2 regions of the Amycolatopsis sp. NBC_01307 genome follow, and region 2 is predicted to be linked to the other one. Evidence: riboswitches for the same ligand, from Rfam matches in the RefSeq annotation. Region 2 holds a riboswitch; the other holds the start of a gene.
The links. Region 2 has a riboswitch for thiamine pyrophosphate ahead of thiO (glycine oxidase ThiO). Riboswitches for the same ligand answer to the same signal wherever they lie in the genome.
Positions count from the first base shown of each region.

Region 1: it holds a riboswitch for thiamine pyrophosphate, as region 2 does, so the genes downstream of both, OG439_RS31230 (thiamine ABC transporter substrate-binding protein) here and thiO (glycine oxidase ThiO) in region 2, are expected to answer to the same signal.

Region 1 covers NZ_CP108403.1:7,211,160-7,215,569, forward strand. Annotated here, with positions in the region: gene OG439_RS31225 (ABC transporter permease) at 1-1,402, opposite strand, end outside; gene OG439_RS31230 (thiamine ABC transporter substrate-binding protein) at 1,513-2,562, opposite strand; TPP riboswitch at 2,584-2,693, opposite strand; gene OG439_RS31235 (4a-hydroxytetrahydrobiopterin dehydratase) at 2,726-3,010, shown strand; gene OG439_RS31240 (winged helix-turn-helix transcriptional regulator) at 3,420-3,785, opposite strand; gene OG439_RS31245 (DUF1330 domain-containing protein) at 3,796-4,089, opposite strand; gene OG439_RS31250 (hypothetical protein) at 4,086-4,410, opposite strand, start outside.
Region 2 covers NZ_CP108403.1:7,791,465-7,795,874, forward strand. Annotated here, with positions in the region: gene OG439_RS34095 (thiazole synthase) at 1-315, opposite strand, end outside; gene thiS (sulfur carrier protein ThiS) at 317-517, opposite strand; gene thiO (glycine oxidase ThiO) at 517-1,593, opposite strand; TPP riboswitch at 1,587-1,692, opposite strand; gene thiE (thiamine phosphate synthase) at 1,724-2,383, shown strand; gene OG439_RS34115 (hypothetical protein) at 2,446-3,186, opposite strand; gene OG439_RS34120 (threonine ammonia-lyase) at 3,333-4,280, shown strand; gene OG439_RS34125 (MFS transporter) at 4,282-4,410, opposite strand, start outside.

The DNA of each region.
Region 1 (4,410 bases), 580 kb from region 2:
GCGACGTCGGCCGCGCCAGGAAGCTCGTCGCGCCGAACTCGCCGAGCGCCACGACGAACCCGAACCCCGCCGCCGCGACCAGCGGCCGCAGCGTCAGCGGCAGGTCGATCTCCCGCCACACCCGCAGCGGGCTCGCGCCGAGCGTCGACGCGGCCTGCCGCAGCCGGACGTCGACCGAGCGCAGCACCGGCAGCACCATCCGCACGATCAGCGGGATGATCACCAGCGCCTGCGCGAGCGGCACCAGGTAGGGCGACGTCCGCAGGTCGCCGGGCAGCGCGTCGAGCGTCACGAGGTACCCGAACCCGACGGTCACCGCGGACACCCCGAGCGGCAGCATCAGCGCGGCGTCGAGCGTCTCGCCGAGCCCGCGCGCGGCCCGCGCCGGCGACCGGCGCAGCGCCACCAGCACCACCGACGCGAGCACGCCGACGACCAGCGCCAGCAGCGTCGCGTCGATCGCCACCTTCAGCGAGTTCAGCGCGGCGTCCCAGCCGGACACCTGCAGCGCGCCCTTCTCGCCGGTGCCCGCGAGCGCGCGGTACCCCGCGAGGCTCCAGCCGTCCGAAGTGGACACCGACTCGGCGAGCAGCGCGACGATCGGCGTCAGCAGCAGGGCCAGCACGACGCCCGCCGCGCCGACGACCCACCACTCACCACCGCGCGGGCGTCGCGCAGCGCCGGAACCGATCTTGGCGCCTTCCTTGCGCCGCCGCGCCAGCCCGCCGACGACCAGCGCCGCGACGACCGCCGCGAACTGGATCAGCGAAAGCGCCGACGCTCCGGAGAGGTCGAGCAGGTCGACCGTCCGGAGGTAGATTTCGGTTTCCAGGGTCCGGTACCGCGCACCGCCGAGGATCAGCACGACACCGAAACTGGTGGCGCAGAACAGGAAAACGACAGCCGCGGCGGACGCGATCGCGGGCGCCAGCGCGGGCAGCGTCACCGACCGGAACGCCCGCCACGGTGACGCGCCGAGCGCCCGCGCGGCGTCGGACGTCCGCGAGTCCAGCCGCGCCCAGAGCCCGGCGACGGTCCGCGCGACGACGGCGACGTTGAAGAACGCGTTGGCCAGCACGATCGGCAGCACCCCGCCGTCCGGCCACAGCGCCCGGAACGCCAGCCCGACCACCACGGTCGGCAGCACGAACGGCACGAGCACCAGCGTCCGCGCCAAGCCGACGCCGGGCAGCCGCACCCGGGAAAGCAGGAACGCCACCGGCAGCCCGGCCAGCACCGCGACGACCGTCGAGCCCGCCGCGGTGGCCACCGTGAAGCCCGCCAGCCGCCACGTCTGCGGGTCGCCCAGCACGACGTCGAGCCCGCCCGCGGCGAACCCGCGGCCGACGATCGCCAGCACCGGCCAGGCGAAGAACACCACCAGGAAACCGATCGGGGCCAGCCCGAGCAGCGCCAGGCCGATGCCGCGGGCGGTCCGCGGTGGCGCTACGACCACTGCTTTCCGGGGGCTCCGGGTGGCGGAGCCCCCGGCCCGGGGCGGAGGCCCGGATGTCACTGCACGAGCGCGCGCCATTCGCCGATCCACTTCTCACGCCCGGCCTGCACCTGGTCCGCGGTCAGCGCCTGCGGCTTCTGCGGCAACGGCGCGACCTGCGCCCAGCCCGCCGGCAGGTCGACGCCCTGGCGCGCCGGGTAGACGTACATGTTGGCCGCCACGGTCGCCTGGAACTGCTGCGAAAGCAGGAAGTCGACGACCTTGCGCGCGTTCTCCTCCTGCTTGCCGCCGGCCAGCACCCCGGCGTACTCGACCTGCCGGTAACAGGTGTCGAGCAGCGCCTTCGTCCGCGGTTTCCCGTCGTCGCCCACCTCGGCGGCCGGCGACGACGCGTACGAGACGACGATCGGCCGCGGCCCCTTGCCAGACGAGCCCGAGAACTCCTTCGTGTAGGCCTCTTCCCAGCCGCTGACCACCTTGAGGCCGTTGGCCTTCAGCTTGGTCCAGTAGTCCTTCCAGCCGGCCTCGCCGTACTTCGCGACGGTGCCGAGCAGGAACGCGAGCCCGGGCGACGCCGTCGCCGGGTCCTCGGCGACCAGCAGGTCCTTGTACTTCGGGTCGGCCAGGTCGTCGTACGACTCCGGCGCCGGGATCCCCTTGGCCGTGAAGTAGTTCGTGTCGACGTTGACGCAGACGTCGCCGACGTCGACCGCCGAGAGCCGGTGCTCCGGGTCGACGGCGTAGCGCTGCGGCCCGCGGTCGGCCTCCGGGCTGGTGTAGGGCTCGAAGACGCCCTCGGCGAGCGCGCGCGAGGCGAAGGTCGAGTCGACGCCGTACGCGACGTCGCCGACCGGGTTCGCCTTGGTGAGCACGAGCTTGTTGGTCAGCGAACCGGCGTCGCCCTGCTTGAGCACGGAGATCTTGATGCCCGACTGCTGCTGGAAGGCGTCGAGCACCTCCTGCGGCGCCAGGAAGGAGTCGTGCGTCACCAGGGTGACGGTGGGCGTCTGCTTCGCGTCACCGGACCCGTCCGACAGCGAACACGCCGCTGTGACGACGCTGACGACGGCGATGGCCGTCGCGGCGCGAACAGCACTGCGTTTCATCTACCCTCCTGCACTTCGCCGGACGAGGAGGGAAAGCCCTCCCTTCGCCGGCATGATCCGGGATCAGGTGCTAACGGTCGCGGGTCACCCCGCCTCTCAGCCCGGCTCACCGGACTCCCGTGGCAACCGTGCACCTTAGTCCAGGACGTTGGACGATGGAGCCATGACGGAAATCTTGAGCGACGACGAGGCCGACCGGGCCCTGCTCCACGGCTGGGTCCGCACGGGCAAGGTCATCCGGCGCGAGGTGGAGCTGCCGAGCTTCCCGAAGGCGATCGAGGTGGTGGACCGCGTCGCGGTACTGGCCGAGGCCGCCGACCACCACCCGGACATCGACATCCGCTGGCGCACGCTGACCTTCCACCTCAGCACGCATTCGGCCGGTGGCCTGACGAAGAAGGACTTCGCGCTGGCCAAGCAGATCAACGAGACCCTCGACGGACTGTGATCCCGGCTACTCTGAGTGCACGAAAGCCCGCGTTCAGCGTCTCTCGGTAAAGGACTTCGCACCGAGAGGCAGATATGACGCAGGCGATCGTAGTGGGCACAGTGGCATTCGCGACGATGGTGGCCGCGGCCGGCGGGGTGCTCTGGTTCACCGTCCGCAGCCACCGTCACTCGGACGGCTGAGTGCCGTTTCCGCTGGTCAGCGGCATGATCGGGTGAGCTTCGTCACAGCTGCTAACACTCGGCATGGTCAACGCGCTGAACCCGCGGAAGCATCGGCCCGCTCGTAGGGAAAACGCCATGAACAGCACCCCCGCCACCGCCGCCCTGACCGCCACCCAGCGCGCCTGGATCAACGCCCTCGCGACCGCCGTCGTGCTGATCACGATCGCGCTGATGGGCCTCCTCGGCTAGTCCGCCCGGTCGTAGGCCTGCCGGGCTTCTCGCAGGCTCGGCAGGTACTTCTCCGCCCACTCGCGGCAGCGCTCCATGGGCTCGAACAGGGTCCGGCCCAAGTCCGTCAGCGCGTACTCGACGCGCGGCGGGTTCTCGTCGTAGGTCTTGCGGGTGATCATCCCGTCGCGCTCCAGGGACCGCAGCGTCTCGGTGAGCACCTTCGGGCTGACGTTCCGGAGCGGCACGCGCAGCTCGGAGAAGCGGCGCGGCCCGTCTTCGAGGCAGAAGACGACCATGCCGCCCCACTTGTCCCCGATCCGGAACGGCGTGTCGGCCGACGGGCATTGCGGCGCGAAGAGATCAGCGGTCAGCGGCTCCACCCAGCCGACGTTAGGCCACGCCGTCGACGAGCAGCAACCGCCGCCGCAGCGCGGTCTTGCTCAGCTCGAGCGCTTCGGCGTACTCGGCGGAGGCGTACCAGCGTTCGGCCGTCTCACGGTCCGGGAACTCGACGAGGACGACGCGCTTGTGTTCGTCGAAGTCGCCTTCGAGGGCATCCGGTGCCGCGCCGCGGACGATGTAGCGCCCCTGGTACCCCATGATCGACGCTTGGGCGAGTTCGCGGTAGCGCTGGGCTGCGGTTTCATCGAGGATCTCGACCTCGGAGATGACGTAGACGCTCACGGTTCCGAGGGTGGCAGAACTCCGGAGCCGTCACCTGGTGCTGTCACTACCCGGATTTCCGCCGGCGGCGGGAACTCGACGGGCGTCTCGTCGGCCACGCTCCAGTATTCGAGGCCGGACAAGCGGCCTTCGTCGACGAACAGGATGAGCCCGCCGTCCGCCACGTCGACGTCCACGGCCACCCGGCTCTCGACCTCGGCCACCGTTTCGTCGACGGCGAGGTCGATCGTGGGACAGCCGCACGGACAGCGGCCGGTCACCTCGGCCGTGCGCGCTTGGGCGCGAAGGGCCGCGGCACCGGGAAAGTCCGTGCCCAGCAGC
Region 2 (4,410 bases):
ATCATCCGCGTGGACTTCGAGCTTGATCAGATCGGTACCGAGCGCCTCGCGCGCCAGCCGCGCGGTGAGCACGGCCTCGGCGGCCGTGCGGCAGCCCGCGGTGTTCGGCAGCAGCTCGATCCCGAGGCGCCGGAGCAGTTCCAGGACGCCGGAGCCGCCCTCGGCGTCGGCGCGGCGCATGGCGACGGTGGTCAGCTCGGTGCCGGACGCGACCAGCGCCCGTTCGAGCACGGCGAGGTTCGCCGCGCCGCCGGTGCCGATGATCAGCCGTGACGACAGCTTGTGCGTGCCGATGACGAGCGGTGCTTCGTCCACTTCAGCCTCCCTGGACGGCGGTGAGCACGTCGAGCGCCGCGCCCTTGGGGACGGCGGTGGCGGCCCAGTCGCCGCGGCGGACGACCACGCCGTCGACCGCGACGGCGATGCCGGGCCGTTGCCCGCCGGCGGCGTCGAGGACATCGGCGACGGTCGCGTCGTCCGGGAACTCCGTCCACTTGCCGTTGAGCTTGATCTCCATCACACGTGCTCCTTCTGGTGCAGGCGGGCGGGTGAAGCCGCTTCGACGCCTTCGGGCGGCTTCTCACCTTCGAGCCAGGCGACCACGGCGGCCGCGGTCACGGGGGCCAGCAGCAGGCCGTTGCGGTGGTGCCCGGTCGCGGCGTAGACGCCGTCGGCCAGGACGCCGAGGTACGGCAGCGCGTCGCGGCTGCCGGCGCGCAGGCCCGCGGCCGTCTCGACCAGCTCGTACTCGGTGATCGCCGGGAAGACGCGCTCGGCGCCCTCGATCAGCTCGCGGACACCGCGCGCGGTGACGGCCTGGTCGAAGCCCGCTTCGTACTGCGTCGCGCCGAGGACGAGCTCCTGGTCGCCGCGCGGGACGAGGTAGATCGGCCGGCCTTCGACGACGGCGCGGACGGTCCGCGTCGGCGGCGGCAGGCAGCCGCGGCGCGGTTTCAGCCGGAGGATCTCGCCCTTGAGCGGGCGGACGGCGTCGGCCAGCCGCGGGTGCAGCCGGCCGGTCCAGGCGCCGGCGGCGAGCACGACGGCGTCGGCGTCCGGGATCGTTTCGACGCGTTCGCGGACGAACCGGACCTGGCGGTTGACGCAGACCGCGTACAGCGCGTTGAGCAGTTTCCGGTTGTCCACGGCCAGGTCGCCGGGCACGTGGAGTCCACTTCGGACGGACCCGACGCCGGGTTCGAGCCGCTTGGCCTCGCGCCCGGTGAGGCGTTCGGCCGCGCGGCCGAGGGACTGCAGGTGGTCGGCGAGGATGTCGAGGTGCCCGGCGTCGGCGCTGTCGAAGGCGACGACCAGCGTCCCGTGTCCGGCGAGCCCGGGGTCGACGCCTTCTTGGACGAGGTCGGCCGCGAATCCGGGCCAGCGGCGGAGGGACTCTTCGCCGAGGGCGAGGACGTCTTCCTCACCCGGCCAGGCCTCGGTGACCGGGGCGAGCATGCCACCGGCCAGCCAGGACGCGCCGCCGCGCACGGGTTCGGGGTCGTGGACGGTGACCGCGTGACCTTTCGCGGCCGCGCGCCACGCCGCGGACAGGCCGATCACGCCGGCACCGACCACGGCCAAGGTGTTCGTCATGGGATCACGCTCCCTGCGCCGGCATGACCCGGATCAGGTTCCACGGTCGGAGCGGCAGCTCCCTCTCAGCCCGTGCCTCGGGCTCCCGTGCGGACTCGGCCACCCTAGCTCGCCGGGTACGGTCGCCGCTATGCCCGCCCTCTCCGGTGACAAGATCCGCGCCCGCCTCGACACCGCACGCCTGTACCTGTGCACGGACGCCCGGACGACCCGCGGCGACCTCGCCGCGTTCGCCGACGCGGCCCTGTCCGGCGGCGTCGACATCATCCAGCTGCGCGACAAGACCGGCGCGTTGGAAGCCGCCGGCGAGATCGCGGCGCTGGAGGTGCTGGCGGAGGCGTGCGAGCGTCACGGAGCACTGCTCTCGGTGAACGACCGGGCGGACGTGGCCCTGGCGGTCGGCGCGGACGTCCTCCACCTGGGCCAGGACGACATCCCGGTCCCCTTGGCCCGCCGCATCGTGGGCGACGACGTCGTGATCGGCCGCTCGACGCACTCGGTCTCGCAGGCTGCGGCCGCTGCTTCCGAGCCGGGTGTGGACTACTTCTGCACGGGCCCCTGCTGGCCGACGCCGACGAAGCCGGGTCGCTCGGCGCCGGGCCTGGACCTGGTCCGTTCCACGGCCGCCGCCGCGGTGTCCCGGCCGTGGTTCGCCATCGGCGGCATCGACGTCCCGCGCTTGCCGGAGGTCCTGACGGCGGGAGGGTCGCGGATCGTGGTGGTCCGGGCGATCACGGAGGCGGAGGACCCGGCTGCGGCAGCCCGCGAACTGCGCTCCCACCTGCTCTGACGCTGAAGTCCGTGAAGGACTCCTTACCGGCTCTTATGGCCGGTAAGGAGTCCTTCACGGCTTTACGGGGTCGGGGTGGACGCCGCGCCCTGGCTGGTCGGGGGTGCCGCCGAGGTTGTCGGCTTCTGGGAGGTCGTGCTCGGCGTTGTCGGGGTGGTGGTCGGTGTGTCCGACGAGGTCGTCGGTGGGGTGTTCGACTGCGTCGTCGTCGACGACGTGTCCGTCGGTGAGTCCTGGGTGTCGTTCGTCGAGGTCGAGGGCGTCGTCGACGGGGTCGGGGTCGAGGGGCCCGAGCCGCTGCCGAAGATCTTGCCGATGCCCGCTCCCGTGCCGCCCGCTACCTTGCCGCCCGTGGCCGCGTCCACGCTGACCATCGCCAGGATTGCCACCGCGAACGCCACCACACTCGTGCCGATGATCAGTGGCCAGCGCAGTTTTCGCAGCCTGCCCGGCTCGTCGTCCGGACCGTCCGTGGGCAGGTCGTCCGGGCGCTTCAGCCGGACCGTGGGTTGCTCGGCCAAGGGCACCTCGGCGCCGCCTCGGCGGCGGATGCCCGACGTCGCCAGCTGGCGGGCCTTCGACGCGGCCGCTCGCGTGCGCTGCAGTGAGCGCAGGTACACCTCGCCGCCGACCGTGGTGATCACGCTCGCCACGCCCGCGCCGGCCACCGTGCCCGCCACGCCGAGTGTCGACCCCAGCAGCGCCGCCGTCACCGCCGCGAGCGCCGCCGCCATCACCTGCGCGATGCGCAGTCCTGACTTTGCTTCCTTCGTTTCGGAAGTCGCTGCGTTCTCCTTGCTCATGATCCCGATCCGGTAGTAAGTCTTCTCCCCTGTCCAACGTGTAAGGCGCGCGGGAAACTCCCCTCGTTGCCGCAGCGTGAGGAGCGCCACGTTGACCGTCCACTATGGACAGTGTAAACCGAACGGTTTCTTGACATACTCGGCACATGGAACTGGTCACGATCTCCGACATCGAGGCGGCCGCGAAGCGCGTCGAAGGTGTCGCCGTGCGCACGCCGCTGTTGCTCCAAACGTGGGACCCGCGCAAGTCCTTGTGGCTCAAACCCGAGAGCCTGCAACCGATCGGCGCGTTCAAGGTGCGCGGCGCGTTCAACGCGATCGGCACCCTCGACGCCGCGACGCGCGCCCGCGGCGTCATCGCCTACTCGAGCGGCAACCACGCGCAGGCCGTCGCGTACGCGGCGCAGCGGTACGGCGTGCCCGCGGTGATCGTCGTGCCGGACGTCGCGCCGCGGATCAAGGTCGAGGCCACCCGCTCCTACGGCGCCGAGGTGATCGAGGTGCCGATCGGCGAACACGAGGCCAAAGCGCACGAACTGGCCGCCGAACGCGGGCTGACCCTCGTCCCGCCCTACGACCACGCGGCGATCATCGCCGGGCAGGGCACCGCGGGCCTGGAGATCGCCGAGGACCTGCCGGACGTCGACGTCGTGCTGGTGCCGGTGAGCGGCGGCGGGCTCGCCGCCGGCGTCGGCACCGCGATCAAGGCGCGCTGCCCGCGGGCGCGGGTCATCGGCGTCGAGCCCGCGCTGGCCGGCGACGCGACCGAAGGCCTGCGGCTGGGCCGCCAGGTCGACTGGCCGATGGCCGACCGCGCCCGCACGATCGCCGACGGCCTGCGCGCCCAGCCGTCCGAGCTGACGTTCGCGCACCTCACGAAGGTCGTCGACGCCATGGTCACGGTCACCGAGGACGAGATCCGCGACGCCGTCCGGACGCTGGCGCAAAAGGCCCGCCTGGTCGCCGAGCCCAGCGGCGCGGTGACGACGGCGGCCTACCTGCACCACGCGGCCGAGCTGCCCACCGGCCGCACGGTGGCGATCGTCTCCGGCGGCAACGTCGACCCGGCGCTGTTCGCGGAGATCCTGGCCTGAGTCAGGCGGGGGTCCCCCGGCGCACGTGCGTCGGCGGGCCCTCGACCCCGCAGCTGAAGCACTCGCCCAGGTGCGGCGCCTCGTCCGGGTGGGACGACTCGTCCGCGGCCGGCGGCGCGGGCGCGGGAGT